Regions from separate parts of the Dietzia sp. B32 genome, predicted to be linked through region 2. Evidence: predicted binding sites of a transcription regulator. Region 2 holds the regulator's gene; the other holds the start of a gene.
What was found. Region 2 encodes LexA, which represses DNA repair genes until DNA is damaged. Its sites were predicted from a motif close to CGAACANNTGTTCG; they were not measured.
Positions count from the first base shown of each region.

Region 1: the regulator LexA is predicted to act here: its motif matches at 1,821-1,834, upstream of L8M95_RS08645 (HNH endonuclease signature motif containing protein).

Region 1 covers NZ_CP093845.1:1,816,739-1,821,139, forward strand. Annotated here, with positions in the region: gene L8M95_RS08645 (HNH endonuclease signature motif containing protein) at 6-1,766, opposite strand; gene L8M95_RS08650 (metalloregulator ArsR/SmtB family transcription factor) at 1,896-2,246, shown strand; gene L8M95_RS08655 (SulP family inorganic anion transporter) at 2,258-3,772, opposite strand; gene L8M95_RS08660 (MerR family transcriptional regulator) at 3,887-4,231, shown strand; gene L8M95_RS08665 (ArsO family NAD(P)H-dependent flavin-containing monooxygenase) at 4,242-4,401, opposite strand, start outside.
Region 2 covers NZ_CP093845.1:392,601-397,001, reverse strand. Annotated here, with positions in the region: gene dapF (diaminopimelate epimerase) at 1-815, shown strand, start outside; gene hflX (GTPase HflX) at 869-2,317, shown strand; gene lexA (transcriptional repressor LexA) at 2,359-3,027, opposite strand; gene L8M95_RS01895 (DUF3806 domain-containing protein) at 3,523-3,714, shown strand; gene nrdR (transcriptional regulator NrdR) at 3,826-4,281, shown strand; gene hrpA (ATP-dependent RNA helicase HrpA) at 4,337-4,401, opposite strand, start outside.

The DNA.
Region 1 (4,401 bases), 1.4 Mb from region 2:
CGTCGTCAGAAGGGTGGTGGGTCGATGATGTCGTCGAGGCGTTGGCGGTGGTGGTCGAGTAGGAGGGTGCGGATGCCGAGTTCGATGGTGCTGGCGTGTGGGGCGTTGCGGTCCCACCAGCGGCTGGACTCGGCCGGTGGGGTGGGGATGGTGTCGGTGGCGGCGGCGGTGTCCCCTGTTGCGGTGCGGGCACGTTCGGTGCGGTGGCGTTCGGCGTTGTGGCGGGCGGCGCGGCGGGACCAGTAGGTCGGTTCGGCGTCGGCCCGTTCGTCGCCGGCGGGGTCGGGGGTGCGGCGTTGCTGACGGGCCCAGGCCTGGGTCTCGGTGTGGGCGTGTTCGCGCCGGTAGTCGGCCAGTGGGCCGGAGGGTCGGGTGAGCATGGTCGAGCCCTCGGGGGTGGTCACGGTCAGGGTGCCATCGGGGTGGAGGTGGTAGCGCCAGTCGGAGAAGGTCTTGAACCGGTGGTGGCGCCGGCACATCGCGGCGAGGTTGGCCTCGGTGGTGTGCCCGCCACGCTCGGGGTCGGCGTGATCGAACGGCACCACATGGTCCAGATCACAGGCCTCGGCCGGGATCGCGCAGCCGGGGTGGCGGCAGGTGCCGTCGCGCAGTCGGATGCGGCGGGCCAGGTCGGCGCCGGGCCGATAGGTCAGGGCGGCCCGGGCGTCGTCGGCGGCCCCGATCCGCGGATCGACGGCCTCAAACGTGGCCCCGTCGCTGGTGGCGAGCATGTCGAGCAGGGCCTGCAGGGCGGCCTGGCCGGTGCGGGTGAACTCCACCCGGGCCCCGCCGTCGTCGCGGGCGTGATTGCCGGTGGCGATGACGGTGACCCGTGGCCGCAACGGCGCCACCCCGGCACCCGCGGTGGCGGACTGGCCCGCGGCGGAGGGCTGGCCGGGGCCGACGTCGCCGCACACCAGAGACATCAACGCGTCGGCGCGGCGTTCGGCCAGGGAGTAGTCGTCGACCTCACCGGCGGCCTCACCATCACCGTCGCCATCGCGGGCGTTGGCGGCGGCGTCGGCGGCAGCTGCGGCGTCGGCGGCCCGGTGGTCGGCCACGCGCTGGTCGAGGGCCTCGGCCAGGACGGCGGCTTCCTCGGTTGCCAGGATCGCCGAGATGGTGGACATCCCGTCGATGCCTTTGTTCACGCGTACCCCGCGGGTGCGGGCGGCTTCCTGGCGGCGCAGGCGGATCCCATTGGCGTCGTAGCCGGCGATGATGGCATCGACGTTGCTGCGGATGGCTTTCTCGCCCAGGCGGATCCCGCCCTCGATCGCGGCGAGGTACTCGTCGACGACCTGTTGCTGCACCAAATCGAGCACGTCGACGTGGACGGTGGCCATTTGTGAGGCGAGCACCTCGGCGGCGCGCTGGTCCAGACGCCCCTGCGCCATCGCGGTCAGGATCGCCGGGTACCGGGTGTGCAGGTCGAAGGCGAAGGAGATCATGGTGGTGGCCCGCCGGGACGAGATCGCCATCGCCTCAACCACGTACCCGGTCGCGACGTCGATGGGATCGACCACCGCATGCCCGGGCCGGCATTCACCGCCGCCCGCCCCGGACTCCTCCCGGCGCTGGCATTCGAGGAACAACTCGTAACACGCCACGAACCGGCGTGCCGCTGCACGATTCTCGCCCATCCAGCCCGCACGCGCCGCCGCCCGCAGACCCGACAACGAACTCGAGGAACCAGACGAGGCGGACGAGCCGGGCGAGGCGGGCGAGGCGGGGCCAGCGGCCGCGCGATCCGCGTCCTCCTGCATCCACCCACCCCCTCCGTCGTCGCCAACCCGGTATCGAACCTGTGTTCTATTGTACGTACAGACGTTCGAACTTTCAAGGGTTGACCCACTCATGTATGCGAGGGCCCCGGCCGCGCGTAACCTGGAGACATGACCACGCCCGTTCCCGCCGACGCCTGCTGCATCGCGGGCGAGAACGGGCCCCTGGGCCAGACCGAGGCCGAGGCCGCCGCCTCCCGCTTCAAGGCCCTGGCGGACCCCATGCGGCTACGCCTGCTCTCGCAGATCGCCGCGGCCAACTGCAGCGACGTGTGCGGCTGCACGCTGACCGAACCCCTCGGGATCACGCAGCCCACGGTCAGTCATCACATGAAGAAGCTCGTCGAAGCCGGCCTGGTGACCCGCGAGCAGCGGGGTCGGATGGCGCACTACAGCATCGTCCCGGAGGCGTTCGATCAGATCCGGGACATCGTCGACGTGCGCGGGTCCGCGCGGGACTGATCGCTGCCCGCTCAGAAACCCCCGCCGAGGTTGCCCGACAGCTTTTCGAGCCGCTCCTGACTGGCGCCGTCCAGGCCGATCACCGAGAGGGTCTTCCCCTTGGCCGCGTACTTCTGTTGCACGGCGTCGAGGGTGGCGACGGTGGAGGCGTCCCAGATATCGGCCTCGGTGAGGTCGAGGATGACGTGCTCCGGGTCGCCGGCGTAGTCGAACTGGTAGACCAGATCGTTGCTCGACGCCCAGAACAGTTCGCCGGTGACCCGGTAGGTGCGGGTGTCCACCTCGCCGTCGTCGTCGGTGTCCAGCTCGGCCACCTTCTCCACGGTGGTCATCCGCGCGACGCGTCGCGCGAACATCACCATGGCGGTGAGGACCCCCGCCACGACACCGATCGCCAGGTTGCTCGTCCACACCGTCGCCACGACGGTGACCAGCATGACGAGCGTCTCCGACAGCGGCATCAGGCGCAGCGTGCGCGGGTGGATCGAATGCCAGTCCAGCGTGCCGACGGAGACCATGACCATCACCGCGACCAGTGCGGCCATGGGGATGAGTCCGACGATGTCGCCCAGGACGACGACGAGGACCAGCAGGAACACGCCGGCGAGCAGGGTGGACAGTCGCGTGCGGGCGCGGGACTCCTTGACGTTGATCATCGTCTGCCCGATCATCGCGCAGCCGCCCATCCCGCCGAAGAAGCCGGTGACGAGGTTGGCGACGCCCTGGCCCAGACCCTCGCGCGTCTTGTCGGAGTGGGTCTCGGTGATGTCGTCGACCAGCTTGGCGGTCATCAGGGACTCCATCAGCCCGACCAGCGCCATCGCCAGGGCGTAGGGGGCGATGATCCGGAGGGTCTCCAGCGTGAGGGGGACGTCGGGGAAAAGCAACGACGGCAGGGAGGTCGGGAGCTCACCCTGTTCGGACACGTCGGGAACGGACCAGCCCACCATGAGGACGACCGCCGTGATCGCGACGATGGCGATGAGCGGCGCCGGGACGACCGTGGTGACGCGGGGGAAGCCGACCATGATGACGATGCCCACCGCGACCAGCGGGTAGACCAGCCACGGCACACCCACCAGGTGCGGGATCTGCGCCATGAAGATGAGGATGGCCAGGGAGTTGACGAACCCGATCATCACCGAGCGCGGGATGAAGCGCATCAGCTTGGCCACGCCCAGCAGACTCAAGGCGATCTGGATGACACCACCGAGGAGGACGGTGGCGATGAGGTAGTCGAGCCCGTGGTCGGCAACGACCGGCGCGATCACCAGCGCGATCGCACCGGTGGCGGCGGAGATCATGGCGGGGCGGCCGCCGGTGAACGCGATGGTGACGGCCATCGTCACCGAGGCGAACAGTCCGACGCGGGGGTCGACCCCGGCGAGGATCGAGAACGAGATCGCCTCCGGGATGAGCGCCAGCGCGACCACCAGACCGGCCAGCACCTCGGTGCGCACTCTCGCAGGGGAGGAGAACGCGGCGCGGAAGGACGCCGCCACACCGGTCGGGAACTGCTCGCTCACGGATCACCTACAGTCGTCGTCAGACCCTCACGAAGCGTGAGGAACGAAAGCTACCGTAACGGGAGAGTTGTGACCGGGCCAAACGGCGGCGATCAGTACCAGGCCGAGCAGACCATGAAGATCGGCGAGGTCGCCGAACGCACCGAGCTGTCGATCCGCAGTCTGCGGCACTGGGACGAGGTGGGACTGGTGAGCCCGTCCGTCTACTCCCCCGGTGGCTTCCGGCTCTACACCGAGGCCGACGTCGAGCGGATCCTGCTCATCAGGCGCATGAAACCGCTGGGATTCAGCCTGGAGCGGATGCGGGAGTTCTGCCGGGCACTCGACGACGCCGACACCGACGCCTCCGCCGCCGTCATCGCCGAGGTCCACGCCGAGACGACAGAGCGGCTCGGGCGACTCCGCACACACCTGGCGTACGCGGAGGAGTTCATGGAGATCGTCGGGCGACTGGCGTGAGCTGCCGGGTTCACGCCAGCGCCGAGGTCACCGCCGCCTTCGCCCACTGCCCCACCCCGATGAGGGTCGCCGACGCCGCGCCGCACCAGTCGCCGTAACCGAGCAGGAACAGTCCCGGGACGCCCTGGACCTCGACTCCGCGGGTGACGACCCGACCGTCCCGCCGCGGC
Region 2 (4,401 bases):
TCATCCTCCCGGACGACGACGCCGACCTCGAACTGGATGAGGCCCTCGTGCGTGCGCTGTGCGACCGGCGCGGTGGTATCGGCGCGGACGGCGTGCTCAGGATCGCCACCGCCGGCGCCCTCGTCGACCGGGGGGTGCTGGCTTCCCTGCCCGACGGTGTCGACCGGGCGGACTGGTTCATGGACTACCGCAACGCGGACGGCTCGATCGCGGAGATGTGCGGGAACGGGGTCCGGGTCTTCGCCCACGCGCTCGTCGGGACCGGACGGGCGGAGGCGGGTTCGATCCCCGTGGGCACGCGGGCCGGCGCTCGCCCAGCCGAGGTCATCTCCTACTCGGGCGATGATGCCGTGGTGCGGGTGGACATGGGGGAGCCGCGACTGCTCGGGCTGTCCTCGGCGGAGATCGCGGGCCGCACCTTCGCGGGACTGGCCGTCGACATGGGCAATCCGCATCTGGCCTGCGTGGTCCCGGGTCTGGGAGCGGCGGACCTCGCCGCGTTGCGGGTGGAGCAGAGCCCGGTGTTCGACAGGGACTTCTTCCCCGACGGGGTCAACGTGGAGATCGCCACCCCGATGGTGGACGGCCGGGTCTCGATGCGTGTCCATGAGCGCGGTGCCGGGGAGACCATGTCCTGCGGCACCGGGATCGTGGCGACCGCGGTGGCCGCACTGGCCGACGCGGGGGAGGCGTCGGGAGACGTCGTCGTCGCGGTCCCGGGCGGCGAACTCGCGGTCGCTCTACGAGAGGGTGGATCCTCCCTCATCGGACCGTCGGCCCTCGTCGCCCACGGCCGATATCGTCGTAGGCATTAGCACACCGCTCCACACAGGACACCAGGGGCCCGGGTGTGAGAAGATGAACGCGAATGACTACTGATTACACGGCCGCTGATCGGCCGACACGCGACCTCGATCCATCCATCGGTGAGTTCCAGCTCGAGGAGAGATCCTCGATGCGCCGGGTGGCGGGGCTGTCCACCGAACTCCAGGACGTCAACGACGCCGAGTACCGCCAGCTCAGACTCGAACGGGTCGTGCTCGTGGGTGTCTGGACGGAGGGCTCCGCCGCCCAGGCCGACGCCGCGATGGCCGAACTCGCCCAGCTGGCCGAGACCGCGGGATCAGAGGTGTGCGATGCGCTCATCCAGCGACGCGACAAGCCCGACGCCGCGACGTACATCGGGTCGGGCAAGGTCAGTGTCCTCAAGGACGTGATCGCCGCGACCGGCGCCGACACCGTCATCTGCGACGGTGAACTCACCCCGGGACAGTTGCTCGCGCTGGAGAAGGCGGTCAACGTCAAGGTCATCGACCGCACCGCCCTGATCCTCGACATCTTCGCGCAGCACGCCACCAGCCGCGAGGGCAAGGCCCAGGTGACTCTCGCCCAGATGGAGTACATGCTTCCCCGCCTCCGCGGCTGGGGCGAGTCGTTGTCCCGTCAGGCCGGCGGGCGTGCCGGCAGCAACGGCGGCGTGGGTCTCCGAGGTCCGGGTGAGACCAAGATCGAGACCGACCGGCGTCGGATCCGCGAACGGATGGCACGTCTGCGGCGCGACATCAAGGGGATGAAACAGGCCCGCGACACCAAACGGCACCGTCGCCGTGCCACGCCCGTGCCCTCGATAGCGATCGCCGGATACACCAACGCCGGAAAGTCCAGTCTTCTCAATCGGATAACCGGTGCCGGGGTACTGGTCCAGAACGCCTTGTTCGCCACGCTCGACCCGACCACCCGGAAGGCCGAGCTGCCTGACGGCCGCGCGGTCGTCTTCACCGACACCGTGGGGTTCGTTCGTCATCTTCCGACCCAGTTGGTCGAGGCCTTCCGTTCCACACTGGAGGAGGTCGTCGACTCCGAACTTCTCCTCCATGTGGTGGACGGCTCGGATGCCTTTCCGCTCCGCCAGATCGAGGCGGTGCGCAAGGTGATCAACGAGGTGGTGGAGGAGCAGAACGCCGAGCGACCTCGTGAGCTGCTGGTGATCAACAAGGTGGACGCCGCGGATCCCGTCGTACTCACCGAGTTGCACCACGCGCTACCCGACGCCGTGTTCGTCTCGGCCGTCACCGGTCAGGGCGTCGACGAGCTGCTCGAGCGGATCACCCAGATCGTCGCTTCCGGGGACACCGAGGTCACCCTGGAGATCCCGTACTCCCGTGGGGACGTGGTGTCACGGGTCCACGCCGAGGGCGCGGTGGTCGAGGAGGAGCACACCGAAAACGGAACCCGGGTCATCGTCCGACTGCCCGCCTCAGTGGCGGGTGAACTCGACGAGTTCGCCGCCGACGGCTCACACGACGGCGCCGCCTGACCCCCACCGGGGACGGGCGGCGCGCCGTTCGAGTCCGGAGTTCAGAGCTTCCGGAACACCGTCACCACCTTGCCGAGGATCGTCGCGTGCTCTCCCGGGATGGGACTGAACGACGGATTGTGAGGTAGCAGCCAGACTCCGCTCGCGTCGTTGCGGAAGGTCTTGACCGTCGCCTCCCCGTCGATCATCGCCGCGACGATCTCACCGTTGTCCGCGACGTTCTGCCGCCGGACCACCACGAAGTCGCCGTCGCAGATCGCCGCGTCGATCATCGATTCCCCGACGACCTTGAGCATGAACAGGTCGCCGGATCCCACGAGGTCCGCGGGCAGCGGGAAGATCTCCTCGACGGCCTGTTCGGCGAGGATCGGACCGCCGGCGGCGATCCGGCCGAGCACGGGGACGTAGACGGGCTCGGAGGCGCCGCCGGGCCGCTGGGGCTCGGGCGTCGGCGAACGACGCCCGCGCGACTTCTGCCCGGGAACCCCGTGCACGTCCACCGCGCGCGGCTTGTGCGGGTCCCGGGTCAGGAAACCCTTCTTCTCGAGAGTCCGCAACTGATGAGCCACCGACGAGGTGGACTGCAACCCGACCGCGTCGCCGATCTCCCGGATGCTCGGCGGATAGCCGCGCTCCTTGACGGTGTCGTGGATGTGGAGGAGAACGCTCTTCTGTCGGTCCGTCAGCGACTCGAAGTCGGGCTTCGGCATCTCGTGTGGTCCCTTCGGCGAATGGATGTTCGACGTCTGTATCTGTGTACACCCTATCGCCCATGCGAACGTCGCGCCACACAGGTGTTCGAAATAATCGGGCCCGGAATGGTGACTGTGTCGGAGTCGCGTGATACAACTCTAGGAGAGTTCGGATTCGAACAGATGTACTGACACATACATACGGGTGTGCGAACACCACTCGCACACCGTATCGAGTAGGGAGTCACCATGACCGTTACGGAGTTGCAGTCACACGCACGTCCGACCGTGCGGTGGAGCGAGGTCTGCCCCGGCGACCATCGCGGGCGGTCCGCGGGCGTCGATCGTCCCGGCACCCCACAGAGTTCCCCGGGTAAGGGCAGCGCACAGCCCGGTCGCGTCCACCGTCGCCCCGCGGTTCGACCGGAGGGCAGCCGTCCCGCGGCGGCGTCGGCACGTGTCGACACCGTCGTCCGGCCGAGGGTGCCCGGCCGCCCCCTCGGCGTCACGTCTGTGGCACCGGGTCGCCGCGTGCTCGTCCGCCCGGCGTCGGCCGAGGGCGTGCGCGCCTGCCATATCGAGGCTCCTGTGGCCAGCGGCGTCGTCGACGACGTTCCTACGTGGGCGCTCCTGGCCTGCGGGATCGCGTTCGGAGTGATCCTGCTCTTCGCCGTGGCGTATCTCGGCGGGCCCGCCTACGCATGACCGGTCGTCGGGCCTCCTAGAATGAGTCGGGGACGGTGTACTGCCATCCCCGCATCCCGTCAGGCACGAGCCGGGACGCGTGAAGTCCGGTCGACGAAGGGCCCCACGGGAATGTACTGCCCGACATGCCACCACGAGGACTCCCGCGTGATCGATTCACGATCGGTCGACGAGGGGCAGGCGATCCGGCGTCGCCGGGAATGTCCGAGGTGCGGCCACCGGTTCACGACTCTCGAGACGCCGCTTCTGACTGTTCTCAAACGCAACGGGGTCACGGAGGCGTTCAGCCGGGACAAGGTGGTGCGCGGAGTCCGGCGTGCGTGCCAGGGACGAGCGGTCGACGAGGACGCCCTGCGCCGCCTCGCCCAACAGGTCGAGGACGCCGTCCGCGCCGGTGGCGTGTCCGAAGTCCCCGCCCATCAGATCGGTCTTGCCATCCTGGGCCCGCTACAGGACCTGGACGAGGTCGCCTACCTCCGCTTCGCCTCGGTGTACAAGCAGTTCAGTTCCGCCGATGACTTCGAACGCGAGATCATCGCCCTCCGGGAACGCCGGACGAGTCGCTAGACGCGCGCCATAGGCGGGTGATCGGCCGACGGCCGGCTCCAGGGGACGGCCTGCCTCAGCGGGACGACCGGGGGGCCAGCGCCGCTGCCACTGCCTTCTCGATGCGCTCCGCCGACACCG